DNA from 4 places in the Bradyrhizobium sp. USDA 376 genome. Region 3 is predicted to be linked to each of the others. Evidence: riboswitches for the same ligand, from Rfam matches in the RefSeq annotation. Region 3 holds a riboswitch; each other region holds the start of a gene.

Region 1 (3,914 bases), 2.9 Mb from region 3:
GCCAGCCCGCGCCACGAAGACCTCGTGCGGCGTGCGCTCAACGATGCCGGCATTGCCGTGTTCGGCGCGCTGCCGCGCCACGCCGAGATCAGTTTGCCGAAGCGACATCTCGGCCTTGTGCAGGCGGAGGAGCAGGCCGAAATCGGAAAGCTGATCGACGAGGCCGCGCGCTTCGTCGCCGAGCACGTCGATCTCGATACGGTGCTGCGCTTCGCTGCCAGCTGGTCGCCGCAACCTTCGGCGAACGGGCTGAATGTGACGCCGCCAGGGCAGCGCATTGCGCTGGCCCGCGATGCCGCATTCTCCTTCGTCTATCCGCATATGCTGGAAGCGTGGCGTACGGCGGGCGCGGAGATCTCCACATTCTCGCCGCTCGCAGATGAAGTGCCCGACTCGAGCGCCGACGTCTGCTGGCTGCCGGGCGGGTATCCCGAGCTTCACGCGGGAAAGATCGCGGCCAATGCGCGCTTTCGCAGCGGCTTGCGCGCCTTCGCCGAGATGCGTCCGGTGCACGGCGAGTGCGGAGGCTATATGGTGCTGGGCGCAGGCCTGACCGACGCCGACGGCATCCGCCATGAGATGACGGGCCTGCTTGGCCTGGAGACGAGCTTTGCCAAGCGCCGCATGCATCTGGGCTATCGTCTTGCCACCCTCGCGGTGCCGATGCCGGGGCATCAGGCGGGCGCACGCCTGCGCGGTCATGAGTTCCACTATTCGACCATCCTTGCCCAACCCGATACGCCGCTGGCGGTCGTGCATGATGCAACGGGCGCGGTCATTGCCGAGACCGGCTCGCAGCGCGGCCGTGCCACCGGCACATTCTTCCATCTGATCGCGGAGGACCGGTGAGCGGTTTCGTCTCCTTCATCTCCGCCGGCCCCGGCGATCCCGAGCTCCTCACCGTGAAGGGCGCCGCGCTGCTGCGCGAGGCCGATGTCGTGCTCTATGACGACCTCGCCTCCGGCGCGATCCTTGATCTCGCCCGGCCCGGCGCCAATCTCGTCGCGGTGGGAAAGCGGGCAGGGCGTCCTTCGACCAAGCAGCACCATGTCAATCGTCTGCTGGTCGACTACGCCGCAACCGGCGTGCGCGTCGTTCGCTTGAAGTCCGGCGACGCCGGCATATTCGGCCGGCTCGAGGAGGAGATCGAGACGTTGCGCGAAGCCGGCATCGGCTACGAGATCGTTCCCGGCGTCACCTCGGCCTGCGTCGCCGCGGCCCAAGCCGGCATTCCGCTGACCCGACGGCACACCTCACGCCGAGTCCAGTTCGTCACCGGGGCCGATGTCACCGGCGAGCTGCCGCCCAACCTGAACTGGGCGGCGCTGGCCGATCCTGAAGCGACTACCGTTGTCTATATGGGCCGGCGCACCTTTCCGGCGCTTGCCGCAAAATTGATCGCCCACGGCCTCGCTCCAACCACCCCGGCGCTGTTCGCCGAATCCCTCGGGCGGCCCGACGAACGGCTGGTCCGCACCACGATTGCCGAGCTTGCCGAGCAGCTTGCACGGGGCGGAGCAGCTTCGACGGCCGCCGTGATCCTGTTCGGCGCGCTGGCCGGGGAATATCCGTCATGATGGCCACTGCCGCCGTTCGCCCCTTGACGCCCGCAATGCGAAAGGGGCACACAAGAGGGGCATGGTGCTCGACGCGGCGCAAAGCGCCGGAGCATAATCGGGAATGGGGATGGGCGGACCCAGTTGCGGCGCCCAAAACCCCAGCCGCCCCCGCGACTGTAAGCGGTGAGGGGCTCCGATCAGCCACTGGGCCGCAAGGTCCGGGAAGGCCGGAGAACCCCAGTGAACCGCGAGCCAGGAGACCGGCCGTGCATGTTTTGAGGCCAAGGCCGTCGGGTGTGACGGCAGGAAGGAACTGAGCCATGCATATCGAACCCGGCGTCGTGATGGGCGCCAAGCTCGTGTTGAGTTACGCAACCGGCATCGCCGCAGGTGGCGTTGCCTTGAAGCTCGCGGCCGAGACCGTGCGCGAGCAGGGTATCGGCTCGCTCGCCGTGCGCACCCTCGCGACCACCGCGCTCGTCTTCACCTTCTTCGAGATCCTGCCGCACTTCCCGGTCGGCGTGTCCGAGGTGCACTTCATCCTCGGCTCGACCTTGTTCCTGCTGTTCGGCGCGGCGCCTGCAGCCCTCGGCCTTGCATTTGGCCTCCTGCTCCAGGGCGCGTTCTTCGAGCCCGCTGACATCCCGCAATATGGCATGAACGTCACGACGCTGCTGGTGCCGCTGTTCGGTATCCAGGCGATCGCGGCGCGGATCATTTCGCGCAACACCGCCTATGTCGATCTCAGCTATCGCCAGGCGCTGGCGCTCTCGACGACCTATCAGGCCGGCGTGATCGCCTGGGTGGCGTTCTGGGCGCTTTATGGCTCCGGCTTTGCCATGAGCAACCTCGCCAACATCGCGACGTTTGCGGCCTCCTACGCGCTGGTCATCGTGATCGAGCCGCTGGCCGATCTCGCCGTGCTGGCGCTGGCGAAGTCGTTGCGCGGTGTTACCGCGCCCGGCCTCGTCACCCCGCGCCTGCACAACGCGGCTTAAGAGACAAGGGGCGGCTGTCATGGCCGCCCCGTACGCCCGATGCTCACGCTCTCCCTGATAGGCATCGGTTGCGGTGATCCCGCGCAGCTCACGCGCGCCGCGATCCGCGCCATCAACGCGGCCGATCTCGTCCTGATCCCGCGCAAGGGAAGCGCCAAGTCCGATCTCGCGGATCTCAGGCGGACGATCTGCACAGACGTGCTCACCAACAAAGCGACGCGCATCGTTGAGTTCGACCTTCCTGTGCGTGATGCAGCCGAGGCGGACTACCGCAAGGGTGTGGATGATTGGCACGATGCCGTGGCCGCCGCGTGGTCGCAGACCATTGCAGGCCATCTCGGCGGTGACGGCAAGGTCGCGCTGCTGATCTGGGGCGATCCTTCGCTCTATGACTCCTCGCTGCGTATTGCGCGCCGGCTCGATCCCTTGCCTGACATCGAGGTCGTGCCCGGCATCACATCGATCCAGGCGCTGTGCGCGGCGCATGCGCTGCCGCTCAACGATATCGGCGAGCCCTTTCTGGTCACGACAGGCCGTCGCTTGCGCGAAGCCGGCTGGCCGCAGGGCGTCGATACGGTGGTCGTGATGCTCGACGGCGGCACCGCATTCCAGTCGCTCGATCCGGCCGGCCTGCATATCTGGTGGGGCGCCTATCTCGGCATGCCCGATCAGATCGTCATATCCGGCGCGCTCACCGACGCGGGCCCGCGCATCGTCGCTGCGCGGCAGGAGGCGCGCGAGCGGCACGGCTGGATCATGGACAGCTACATCCTCAAGCGCAGGCCGTAAGCGAGGCAGCATGCTCCCCGACTGGGTCACCCGGAAATGCCCCGAGATCTCCGCGGTCCATCGCGATGCGGCGATCGCGCGTCAGGCACAGCTCACAAAGCCGACCGGCGCGCTCGGCCGGCTCGAGCAGCTCGCGATCGAGCTCGCCGGCCTGCAAGCGAGCGAACAGCCGCGTGCCGCGCGCGTGCCCATCATCATCTTCGCCGGTGATCACGGCATCGTCGCGCAGGGCGTGTCGGCCTATCCGCAGGCCGTCACCATCGCGATGATGGCGAATTTTGCCTCGGGCGGCGCCGCGATCTCGGTGCTGGCGCGCGAGCTGGGTTCAAACCTGGAAGTCGTTGACGCCGGCACGCTGGCGGCGGCGATGCCTGATATCATCACCGACAAGCCGCGTCACGGCACGCGCGATTTCAGCGTCGAAGCTGCGCTCACGCCTGCGGAGCTGGCCTTCGCCTTCGAAGCCGGCCAGCGCGCGGTTGCGCGCGCCGAGGCTAGCCGGCCTGACCTTCTGATCTTCGGCGAGATGGGCATTGGCAACACCACGACCTCCGCGGCGATTGCGGCG
Region 2 (3,914 bases), 4.5 Mb from region 3:
GCGCTGACGGAGGCGCAAGCGAGCCTGCGAGAGCATTATGCCGAAGGTCTTGCCGCCTATCGCACCTGCCGCTTCGCCGAAGCCCGTGCCGCCTTCAACGCGGCGCTCGAAGCTGTGCCTGGCGATGGTCCCTCGCGCACGCTGCTCGATCGCATCGCGCAGTTGGAGGCCAATCCGCCGGAGGAGGGCTGGGACGGCGCCTGGCGGTTGGAGCAGAAATAGGTAGCGGCATCCTCTTCTCGCCGCCTGCGCCGACGAAAATTGATGCTACCCCATAACCATGTTCGCCGTGACCTATTTCCGGGGCTTAGGCTCATTGGTCCTTGTGGCGTTTGATGGGGACACGCCGATGACAGAACTTGAGGACAGGCTGGAACGGTTCGAGACGCTCACGGCCGAATGCGAGCTGATCGCCAAGCTCGCCACCGACAGCACCAAGCGCGCATTCTATCTGAAACTGTCAGAACAGTACCGCCAACTCGCGGTGGACATGCGGCAGGTGATCGCGACGAAAACTGCGGCCTGACGCCGGCTGCAATCCGTTTTTAATCTTTGGCGCGCATCCTCCAGGGATGCGAGCGCGGGGCTTCCACGGTTGCTCGCGGTGGGAATGCAGGGGTCCGTTGCGGTGCAACGTGCCTCGCTGACGTCGCTTTGCCACTCTCTACAGGGCAATCCCATGCGCCTTCTTGCAGTCCTTGTTCTCGCGCTCGCAATGGCAGCCTGCAACCAGGAACAGGACATCACCGGGTCGACCTCGACCTGCCCGATGCGGAACTACAGCTCGTACAATGCGCGCGACATGAACCAGTGCGTGGCCGCCTGCAAGGCGTGCGACCACGGCACCACGGTCACCTGCACCACCTCCTGCACCCTCAAGGGCGCGCACTGAGCCTTTCAGCCGGATGCCGGCGGATCGGGAACAGCGAGTCCGTTGGCGCCGCACGGCATGAGGCGGGCGGTGCTTGGGCACCGGAACGATTCACATGGGTTAATCATTGAAGGAGCGGGCAGGACGCGGAGTCCGATGGAATGGGTATGCTCGATCCCGGGCGGTTTCTGGTGTCTTGCTCGCAATGCGAGGCCTGGCCGATGGCCGCCAATGTGAAACGTTCGAGCTGGTCGGCGTCCCCGCATGAGGTTCGCTTCGTGTGCCCGCGCTGTCGCCGCGAGGAGACCGCGATCGTTTCTGCCTCCGGCGAGTTGACGCCAATCCGGCGCGTCGACGTTCCGCCGCGCGACGTGGCTGCGGCCTGGGCTCAGGCGCAGCGTCCGAGAGGCCGGACCTAGACGGCCGACACATCGCTCGCTTGCGTTTTGGAACCCGGCCGGTCACCGAAGCGTTTCCGCCTCCGACATCAACGCGATCGAGGCTGTGCGAATGATCAGCGAGCATTTCGACACCCGCACCCGCATCAACATGAAGCTGGCACTGGACCGGGTCTGCCGCAATCGCCCCGACGGCGAGGACCACGACTTCCGCAGATCGGTCGCTGAAAACATCATCCGCTGTGCGCTGGCAGGCCGCACCGGCATCGGCCAGCTCGTCGACGCCGGCGAGCGGGCGATGATCAGGACGCAGGCGGAGCGGGAGCCGGTGTGATCGTGTTCGCCTGACGTTCGGGCTCATCGTTCGACCGGTCGATTGACTCAACCTGCGAACGCCCCGTAGATTGATCGGTGACGGTTCTCCTCATGGAGATCAAAAGGGAACGTGGTGCGGGATTTTCCCAAAACCACGGCTGCCCCCGCAACTGTAAGCGGTGAATCTTTCGTCATATGCCACTGGGAATCTCGGTCCTGGGAAGGCGACGTAGAGGTAACGACCCGCGAGCCAGGAGACCTGCCGTCAGCCGTGGTCACACGCGAAGATGTCGGTCGGGGAGTACAGACATTAGCTTCACACGAGCAATCCATCGCTCCGCGTGAAACCTCGTTCGCTGTGACGTGCCACTGACGTCATACCGAGGTTACAACTGTGTCCCGCATTGTCTCTGCCGCCAGGCGCCTCAGCGCCGGCCTTGTCGCATCCATTTACCTCCATTCGCTCGATCTCTCCGTCGCCCGGGCGCAGCAGGCTGCCAACGAGCAGCTGCCGCCGGTCGAGGTGACCAACTCCGACGATCAGAACCGCACCCGCGCCAGGGCGACGGGCGATGGCGACGTGGTGAGGAGGCGTGCGCCGTCGAGCGGCGCCGGCTCATCCGGCTCCGGCAATGCGGCTGCCGCCAGCAACGGGGGTATCGTCGGGGCCGCTACGACCGTCATCACGGCCACGGACATCGCGCATTCGCCGTCGCAGACCCTTGCCGAGATCATCGCAACGCAAGTAGCGGGCGCCCAGATCACGACGCTCTATGGCGGCCCGATCGGCGCCAGGACCAGCGTCGACCTGCGCGGCTTCGGCGCTTTTGCGACCGCCAACACGCTGGTGCTGGTCAACGGCCGGCGGCTGAACGACATCGACATGGCGCAGGTGGACCTCTCCACCATCCCGCTCAATTCCGTCGAGCGCATCGAAATCACGCGCGGCAATTCGGGCGCGGTGCTTTACGGCGACAACGCAGTCGGTGGCGTGATCAACATCGTCACCAAGAACGGCATCGGCGGACCGCCCGTGACCGCGCGCATCGAGGCCGGCTTTGGCTTGTTCAATACGAAGCTTGGCAACATCTCGACCTCGCTCAATTCCGGTCCATGGTCGACCTCGTTTTACGGCAACACCGTCAAGACCGACGGCTACCGCGACAACAATCGCTATTCCCAGGAGAACGGCGTCGGCAATCTGAACTATACGACACCTGGCCTCTCCGCGTTCCTGACCGTGACAGGCGACAATCAGGAGCTGCGACTGCCGGGTGGCCGCACCGTCGATCCCTCGATCGGCGTCGACGAGCTCGCAACCAATCGGAAGGGGACCAGCACGCCCTTCAACTACGCCAACCAGCAGGGGTTTAGCGCGACAGCGGGCTTCACCAAGACTTTGGTCAACGGCGTCGATCTCATCGTCGATGGCGGCGTACGCGACAAGAAGCAGCAGAGCGCGTTCTTCTCCAGCCCAACGCCGGTTCCTGCACTCTTCACGTCAACCTATGTCGATGCCGGTCTGACGACATGGTCGATCACGCCGCGCCTCAGCGTGAAGAGCCTGCTGCTGGGGATGCCGTCGCAGCTCTTGACCGGCATCGATTATTACGATGCGAACTTTCAGCAGAACCGCGGCGCCGGGCAGGGGCTCGCGCCCTGGCACAATTACGCGCTGAGACAGCAGACGGTTGCGGGCTATTTTCAGCACACATTGAGTGTGCTGCCCACGACCGACATCTCCTACGGCGCGCGGATGCAGAATGTCAGTCTCTCCGCACGCGACAATTTCGACCCGGCGGCACCCTTCAACACCGATATCGGCGCGCTCCCGCTGCGGAGCGATGAGACCCAATACGCGCTGCATCTCGGCGCGGAGCATCGCCTCAACGACATGGTCTCGCTGTTCGGCCGTGCGGCGCGCGCATTCCGCACGCCTGACGTGGACGAGCGCGTGTCGTCGGGCCCGTCGTTCGATCCCTTCACCTTCGCTCCGATCCCGCAAACCTTCCAGCTCAAGACCCAGACCTCGCAAGACATCGAGGGCGGGCTGCGCATCAAAGGGGGCGGGCTGCAGTTGCAGAGCAGCCTCTATCTGATGGACCTCGCCAACGAGATCCATTTCAGCCCGATTCTGTTCTACAACACCAATCTCGATCCGACCCGCCGCTACGGCTCGGAAACCAGTCTGTCCTATCGCGTCAACGACGAGCTGCTGCTGCGCTCCGGCATGGCCTATACGCGGGCCGTCTTCCGCGGAGGCGTCTGGGCCGGCAACGACGTGCCGCTGGTGTCGCGCTACACCGCGAGTGCGGGTCTCACATGGAACA
Region 3 (3,914 bases):
CGAACTCGGTCTTAGGCATACCGAGCGTCTTGAGTAGCAGGGCATAGGCGTCGATATGAACCGTCTCCATGTTAGTGAAAGCGGCCATCATCATCTGGACGGTGAGTGGCTGGAAGATCGGAATGTACCGCTTGAAATAGTTGTCGCCGACCTCGATGTCCGACTGAGTGAAGAAACGGAAGATCTGGGTGAGCAGCGCGCGCTCGCTGTCGGTGACGCGGCCCGAAGCCCAGTCGTTGAGGTCGGCGCCGAGCGGCACCTCCTCGCCCATCCAGTGGGTCTGCTGCTGGCGCTTCCAGAACTCGTAAGCCCAGGCATAGCGATCGACGTCGTAGCTGCCGGTCGAGTCAAGGAGGCCGACGCGTCCCTTGCCGATCAACGTGCGCGGATCGGCGCGCGATAGATCGATCACTGACATGCGAGGCACTCCTCATAGTCGGTGCGCTGCCGCGCCGGCTGCTGCGTCGGCGTTGCATCCCCGGCAATCTTGCCGGCGAACGCCGCGCGCGAGATCGACTTTGATCGACAGTAGTAGAGGCTCTTCACCCCACGCTTCCACGCCGTCCAGTGCAGCATGTGGAGGTCCCACTTATCGACGTCGGCCGGCAGATAGAGGTTGATCGACTGGCTCTGGCAAATCAACGCGGCGCGGTCGGCGGCAAGCTCGACGATCCAGCGCTGGTCGATCTCGAAGGCGGTGCGAAAGATCGCTTTCTCGTGCTCCGACAGGACGTCGAGATGGGCGACCGATCCGTCGTGCGCGATGATCGACTCCCAGGTCGCCGAGGTGTCGGCGCCTTTCGCGGCCAGCACCTTAGCGAGGTGCGGATTGCGCACCGAGATGGCGCCGGATAGCGTCTTGTGGGTGTAGATGTTGGCCGGGATCGGCTCAGTGCAGGCGCTGGTGCCCCCGCAGATGATGCTGATCGAGGCGGTCGGCGCGATTGCGATCTTGTGGCTGAAGCGCGCCATCACGCCGCGTTCCAGGGCATCCGGGCACGGGCCACGCTCGCGAGCGAGCGCCACGGATGCGGCGTCGGCTTCGCGACGGAGTTTTCGGAACATGTTCAGATTGAATGACTTGGCCAAGGTACCCTCCATTGGAATGCCCTTGGCCTGGAGAAACGAGTGGAAGCCCATGACGCCGAGGCCAACGGAGCGCTCGCGCAGGGCGGCGTAGCGGGCACGCTTCATTCCGTCCGGCGCCACCGTGATGAAGTGCGTGAGCACGTTGTCTAGGAAGCGCATGACGTCCTCTATGAAGCCGGGCTCCTCATTCCACTGGTCCCAGGTCTCGAGGTTGAGCGACGACAGGCAGCAAACCGCGGTGCGCTCCTCGCCGCGATGATCGATGCCGGTCGACAGGGTAATCTCGCTGCACAGGTTGGAGGTCGAGACCTCGAGGCCGAGCTCGCGCTGGTGCTTGGGGAGCGCACGGTTCACGGTGTCGATGAACAAGAGATAAGGCTCGCCGGTCTGCAGCCGGTTCTCAAGGATGCGTTGCCACAGCTGGCGGGCGTCGATCTCGCGGACGACCTCGTTAGTCTTCGGGCTGCGCAGAGCGAATGCGGTGCCGGCGCCCACGGCACACATGAACTCGTCGGTGACGTTGATGCCGTGATGTAGGTTGAGGCTCTTGCGGTTGAAGTCACCAGACGCCTTGCGGATCTCGAGGAACTCCTCGATCTCGGGATGGTGGATATCGAGATAGACCGCCGCCGAGCCGCGCCGCAACGAGCCCTGGCTGATCGCCAGCGTGAGGCCGTCCGTGACGTGGATGAACGGGATGATGCCCGAGGTGACGCCGCCCCTCGCCTTCTCGCCGATTGAGCGAACATTACCCCAGTAGGTGCCGATGCCGCCGCCATTGGAAGCAAGCCAGACGTTCTCGTTCCAGGTGCCGACGATGCCTTCGAGCGAGTCCGACACTGAGTTAAGGAAGCACGAGATCGGAAGGCCGCGCGTCGTGCCGCCGTTGGAGAGCACCGGTGTGGCCGGCATGAACCACAGCCGAGACATCGCATCATATAGACGTTGGGCATGCGCAACATTGTCCGCGAAGGCGCAAGACACTCGGGCGAACATGTCCTGGAGGCCTTCGCCGGCGAGCAGATAGCGGTCGGTCAGCGTCAGCCTACCAAACGAGGTCAGCAGGTCGTCGCGCGACCGATCGAGCGAAAGGTCAGACGGAGTTGGCGATCGCGCGGGGGGCCTCGGCAGGGGAGCCGGCAATGCTGGGGGCTGCACAAGACACAGTTCAGGTGTGGTAGGCTTTGCCTGCGCTGAGGGCTGCCGCACACTCGGCAGCTCAATGAGATGACCATACTGATCGAAATCGTAAGACGCCGACATCGGCAACCCCGTGATATTTGGGGGCTGGGACCGTGCGGACGACTTGCGAGGGGACCGGGCAAATGTCCCCGGCTGCAAGCGACCCACCGGGCACCCCGCCCGAGGACATGGGTTCTGTCGCGGTAGGTTTCCTGGCTCGCGGGTCGCTGCGGCTGTCGGCCTTCCCAGCGCTGTCGCGCTAATGCCTCGGAATAGCCGCTGCCGACACAATGGGTTCCCCCCTAACACCGTGCCACCATATATGCGAATTTAAAACCACTACGACACCACATATAGAAGCCTTTGCCCAGACTCGTCAAGACGGCACAGTCAAGTTAACCAGTTGGAGCAGCCCCGAGGTCGAGGTTCGAAATTCGCCGAGCGCCTGTCCTGAGAGCCTCACTCAAAAAACATAGATGTCTCAAGGCCTGGCCAATCGGCGAGTTAGGAGCCTCAGATGGGCGACGAGCGGCCAGGCGAGCTCGGTAGCGGCGGAACCTTCGAAGTCTTTGCAGAGATGCCCACATCTGCCGAGCCACGCAAAGGTGCGCTCGACGACCCAGCGCCTGCGATCGGCCAAGATGTGCTCAAACCTTTGGAAGTGGCGTCGCAAATTCTCCAACAGGGGAACAGCAACCCTGGACATCCTGAATGTTGGCATCGATCGGTTCGCGGTCCGCGAATTGAGTTGGGCCGGATCGGGTTTCGGTAGCCATACGCGTCTCGCCATTCATCGCTTTCTGTGGCCTTAGATCAAAAATTGTCTGGAGCCCGACCGCAAATCGATGCAGCCGCCCGTGGCAATATCCCAGCTTAGTGGATTTGACCCCGCCAGCTCTCACATCAGACGTGCCAACTTTGCCGAAGAGACGATTGGTATGCTTTTCGCAGGCCCGGCGAGCCGCCTCACGTGCTCAGTTGTCTGGCCGCGAACATAAGCCGTCCTGACCGAACGCGGTCATGTCAGGTTATTGGCAATCAATCCTAACGGGATGAGGCGGAGCTATGCTTGAGTCTGGGTGACGAGCCGATCCGGCGGCGCGGCCTTGCTGGGTCGGAATGAAGCCGTTCGCAACATTGGCGTGAGCGGCGGCGAAGAACCGTGTTGTATCTCACCAACGACCTTGAAGCCGTGACGTTGGTAAAAGGGAATGTTTTCAGGGTTCGAACTTTCGAGGTAGGCAACAATGCCGTCCTCATCGCATCGTTGAAGGGCGTAGTTCATCAGCAACGTGCCAAGCCCTTTTCCGACCCAGTTCGGATCGACGGCAATGAGTGGCAGATACCAATGTGGCTCGTGGGGACGATGTTCGGCCATTCTCCGCCGCAAGTGTGCCATATCCTCGGTAATCTCCGGGCGCAGGGATAGCGCCATGATTGCATCCAATGCCTCCTCATCTTGCTGCACGTTGGGAGGCAGCCACAGGGCCGCGCCACGAATCTCTCCCGCGACGTAGGCTGTGCCATGTGCAAATGCTCGGCCCCCACAGGCGTCAATGAACTGAGGCATGCTTCTAAGGTATTGCCTTGGGTCAGGCCAGCTCCAACGCATCAACGGATCCGCGGCAAAGCCGAGCACAATT
Region 4 (3,914 bases), 2.9 Mb from region 3:
ATGCGCGCAGCCAATCGGCAACGCCTGCAGCCTTCAACGAAGTGACGAACACGCCATACGCGTCAAAACCGTTGTCACGCAACGCCGCGATGAGTGCATCGACGGGGCCGGTGTCGGCCGCGGTGAGATAGGAGCGATAGAAGGTCACCAGCGCGCGCGGCTTTCCCTCGTCCGACGTCGGCGCAGCAATGACGCCGCGCGCGGGATCGTAAAAGCCCATCTCGGGAACGGTCATCTCGCCGGCGACCGGGCCTGCATAAAGCCCCGAGGCCAGCGCAAGCTGCGCGATCGCGGCTTGCGCCGCGACCGGGCCGCCGGTGTCGCAGAGCACCTTCAGCCGCCGCAGCGTCGAGACCGGCAATGTCGAATATGCATCGAGCCGGGTGTCGTCGCGGCCATCGGCCGGCAGCACGGCCAGCACAATGCCGCGATCCTTCGCGAGTTGTTGGAGAGCCGCGAGCCCGTACGGCCAATAGGACTCGCCGCCGATCAGGCGCACCAGGATGCCCCTCGCCTGCGACAGCGTGCGCTCGATATAGGTGTCGACCGACAGCGGATGACGCAGCTCCGCGAGATTGGCGAGCCGCAGCGACGGCAGGCTGTCACGGCCTCGCCGCCAGCCGGCCGCGAACGCGGCAAGGTCCGAATCCGAGTACGAGAGCACCACGAGATCAGCCGGGTCCTGGCCGATGTCTCTTGGCGTCGCGGTCTCCTCCAGACCGTGGCTCTCGCGGAAGACGACGTGCATCAGATACCAAGTCCTGACCTGATCGCGGCCTCGTCGATGTCACCATGCTCGCCGATCACGACGAGCTTTGACTGCCTGAGACCCGCGCCCCAGGGCTTGTCGAACTGGTGGCGCACGCGTTCGCCGACGGCCTGCAGCAACAAGCGCATCGGCTTGCCCGCGACCGCGATGTAGCCCTTGGCGCGCAGCACGTTCTGCTCGCGCGCCAGACGCTGCACGGAAGCGACCAGCGCATCGATATCGGCAACTTCCGGAAGATCGATCACGACGGAAGCGAAATCGTCATGCTCGTGCTCCTCCTCGCCATCATGATGCGAGGGGCGCGCGGCGAGATCATTCTCCGCGGCAGCGCCGAGACCGAGGATCACGCGCGCATCGATTGCGCCGTCGGTGACGGGCAGCATCGGCACGCGCCGCGGCATCTCGGCGGTGATCGCCGCCTTGGCGGCTTCAATCCCTGCGCTGCCGGCGAGATCGGCCTTGGTCAGCAGCACGATATCCGCACAGGCGATCTGGTCCTCGAACACTTCCGACAGCGGCGTCTCGTGATCGAGATTCTCGTCCGCCGCACGCTGCGCTTCGACCGCAGCCGGGTCCGGCGCGAAACGGCCGGCGGCCACAGCCTCGGCATCGGCGAGTGCGATGACGCCGTCGACCGTGATGCGCGAGCGGATCTCCGGCCAGTCGAACGCCTTCAGCAGCGGCTTCGGCAGCGCCAGGCCCGAAGTCTCGATCAGGATGTGATCAGGCCGCACCGGCCGCGCCAAAAGCTGCTCCATGGTCGGAATGAAATCGTCGGCGACGGTGCAGCAGATGCAGCCATTGGCGAGCTCGACGATGTTCTCCTCCGGGCAATTGGCGTCGGCGCAGGACTTCAGGATCTCACCATCGACACCCTCGCTGCCGAACTCGTTGACGAGCACGGCGAGCTTCTTGCCGTTGGCATTGCTGAGCAGATGCTGGATCAGCGTGGTCTTGCCGGAACCGAGAAACCCCGTAACCACCGTGACGGGGACTTTTGCGAGCGAGTTCATTCAGCGGCCTCCGGCACGACGGCGATGGGGGGAATGCGGGCAAGCGATTGCTTGCGGAAGATTTCGGGGCGGCTGCGCCAGGGCACGAGGCCATCGGGTGCCGCCGCATAGGCCGCGGCGCCGGCGACGACGTCCTGCGCATTCGCATCCGACAGGCGGCCATAGACGTAGGACCAGCGGCCGGGCGCGCTGAGCGCGACCGAGCAGCCCTGGCTGCATGCCGACAGGCATTCGACGGGAACCACATTGACACCCTCGGGCACGCCGGCCTCGAGAATCGCACCATGCAGGCGCTTGCCGGGCGTGGTCTCGCCCTCGCCAAGCGTCTGGCCGGCGCGGCAGGTGATGCAGACGTGAAGTGTGACGGTCATCGCCTCTTCCAGGATAAACATCGGGAGGCGATGAGGCACACGGACCATTCTCCTGAAGGCCCGCTTCCCCGTCGCGGAACACCCCGTCCGCCGGTCCAAAACTCGTCCGCGCTGGCAGGTCTCCCGGCTTGCGGAGCAGGGTTTTGCCCTTCGATCCCCGCCTTCCCGATTCCCGTGGGAATCAGTGGCTTCGGGCATCTCTCCGGTCACGGTCGCGGGGGCGGCTGCATTTTGGACCCAAATCTTGCCGATTCGGACCCTATCGCATTCCCTCTTCGCCTGTCATAGGACAGGAACCAACGCCGGGCCACCATTTGCCCCCGGCCGCCTCTTGTCAAGCCGAAGGACCCGTCAGATGACGCCTGAACCGGATACCCAAACGGCCGAGGAAACCGACGCCCGGCACGCCCAGAAAATGGCGAAGAAGAAGGCCGCCCGCGACAAGATCATGGCGACCAAGAGCGGCGAAAAGGGCCTCATCATCGTCCATACCGGCGCGGGCAAGGGCAAGTCCTCCTCCGCCTTCGGCATGATCGTCCGCTGTGTCGCCCACGGCTTCCCCTGCGCGGTCGTGCAGTTCATCAAGGGCGCCTGGGAAACCGGCGAGCGGCGCCTGCTCACCGGCCATTTCGGCGACCTCTGCCAGTTCCACGCCATGGGCGAAGGCTTCACCTGGGAGACTCAGGACCGCGCCCGCGACATCGCCGCCGCGCGCGCCGGCTGGGAGAAGGCGAAGGAGCTGATCCAAGATTCCAGCCTGCGCATGGTCGTGCTCGACGAGATCAACATCGCGCTGCGCTACGACTATCTCGACATCGCCGAGGTCGTCGAGTTCCTGACCACACAGAAGCCGCCGATGACGCATGTCGTGCTCACCGGGCGCAACGCCAAGGACGAGCTGATCGAGATTGCCGACCTCGTCACCGAGATGACGCTGGTGAAGCACCCGTTCCGCTCCGGCATCAAGGCACAGGCCGGCGTCGAGTTCTGATTTCGATGGCACGCGCATTGATGATCCAGGGAGCCGGCTCGGACGTGGGCAAATCGCTCATCGTCGCCGGCCTTGCGCGCGCGTTCACGCGGCGCGGCCTGCGTGTGCTCCCGTTCAAGCCGCAGAACATGTCGAACAACGCGGCCGTCACCGTCGATGGCGGCGAGATCGGCCGCGCCCAGGCGCTGCAGGCGCTCGCCGCCGGCGTCGAGCCGCACACCGACATGAATCCGGTGCTGCTGAAGCCCGAGACCGATGTCGGCGCACAGGTCGTCGTGCATGGAAAGCGCATTGCCACCGCGCGTGCGCGCGAGTATGCGGCGATGAAGCCCTCGCTGATGGGCGCGGTGCTCAAGAGTTTTGAGCGTCTGAAGGCGCGCGCCGATCTCGTACTGGTGGAAGGCGCCGGCAGCCCGGCCGAGGTGAACCTGCGCAAGGCCGACATCGCCAATATGGGCTTTGCCCGCAAGGCCGACGTTCCGGTCGTGCTGGTCGGCGACATCGACCGCGGCGGTGTCATTGCGCAGCTCGTTGGTATCAAAGCGGTCATCGATCCCGACGATGCCAAGATGATCCAGGGTTTTGTCATCAACAAGTTCCGCGGCGATCCCACGCTGTTCGACGACGGTTATAGGCTGATCGAAGCGAAGACGGTCTGGCGCGGCTTCGGCGTCCTGCCCTGGTTTGCCCGCGCCGGCGAGCTGCCAGCCGAGGACGCGCTGGGCCTGAGCGATGCGCGCAAGCCGGGCCAATGCAAGATCGCGTGCCTG

The links. A riboswitch is a leader RNA that binds a small molecule or an ion and turns the genes downstream of it on or off. The one in region 3 is predicted to bind cobalamin.
Region 1: it holds a riboswitch for cobalamin, as region 3 does, so the genes downstream of both, ACVJ19_RS23590 (energy-coupling factor ABC transporter permease) here and ACVJ19_RS10195 (ribonucleoside-diphosphate reductase subunit alpha) in region 3, are expected to answer to the same signal.
Region 2: it holds a riboswitch for cobalamin, as region 3 does, so the genes downstream of both, ACVJ19_RS31270 (TonB-dependent receptor) here and ACVJ19_RS10195 (ribonucleoside-diphosphate reductase subunit alpha) in region 3, are expected to answer to the same signal.
Region 4: it holds a riboswitch for cobalamin, as region 3 does, so the genes downstream of both, ACVJ19_RS23525 (DUF1636 family protein) here and ACVJ19_RS10195 (ribonucleoside-diphosphate reductase subunit alpha) in region 3, are expected to answer to the same signal.

The regions. Positions count from the first base shown of each region.
Region 1 covers NZ_JBSSGN010000001.1:5,054,555-5,058,468, forward strand. The annotation lists gene ACVJ19_RS23580 (cobyrinate a,c-diamide synthase) at 1-849, shown strand, start outside; gene cobA (uroporphyrinogen-III C-methyltransferase) at 846-1,577, shown strand; cobalamin riboswitch at 1,623-1,842, shown strand; gene ACVJ19_RS23590 (energy-coupling factor ABC transporter permease) at 1,880-2,557, shown strand; gene cobF (precorrin-6A synthase (deacetylating)) at 2,597-3,346, shown strand; gene cobT (nicotinate-nucleotide--dimethylbenzimidazole phosphoribosyltransferase) at 3,357-3,914, shown strand, end outside.
Region 2 covers NZ_JBSSGN010000001.1:6,721,025-6,724,938, reverse strand. The annotation lists gene ACVJ19_RS31290 (adenylate/guanylate cyclase domain-containing protein) at 1-222, shown strand, start outside; gene ACVJ19_RS31285 (hypothetical protein) at 350-526, shown strand; gene ACVJ19_RS31280 (hypothetical protein) at 680-892, shown strand; gene ACVJ19_RS31275 (hypothetical protein) at 1,382-1,603, shown strand; cobalamin riboswitch at 1,668-1,865, shown strand; gene ACVJ19_RS31270 (TonB-dependent receptor) at 1,979-3,914, shown strand, end outside.
Region 3 covers NZ_JBSSGN010000001.1:2,183,272-2,187,185, forward strand. The annotation lists gene ACVJ19_RS10190 (ribonucleotide-diphosphate reductase subunit beta) at 1-418, opposite strand, end outside; gene ACVJ19_RS10195 (ribonucleoside-diphosphate reductase subunit alpha) at 409-2,352, opposite strand; cobalamin riboswitch at 2,457-2,627, opposite strand; partial or broken gene ACVJ19_RS10200 (transposase) at 2,753-2,899, opposite strand; gene ACVJ19_RS10205 (GNAT family N-acetyltransferase) at 3,335-3,914, opposite strand, start outside.
Region 4 covers NZ_JBSSGN010000001.1:5,041,367-5,045,280, reverse strand. The annotation lists gene cobN (cobaltochelatase subunit CobN) at 1-748, opposite strand, end outside; gene cobW (cobalamin biosynthesis protein CobW) at 748-1,782, opposite strand; gene ACVJ19_RS23525 (DUF1636 family protein) at 1,779-2,153, opposite strand; cobalamin riboswitch at 2,250-2,469, opposite strand; gene cobO (cob(I)yrinic acid a,c-diamide adenosyltransferase) at 2,509-3,144, shown strand; gene ACVJ19_RS23515 (cobyric acid synthase) at 3,150-3,914, shown strand, end outside.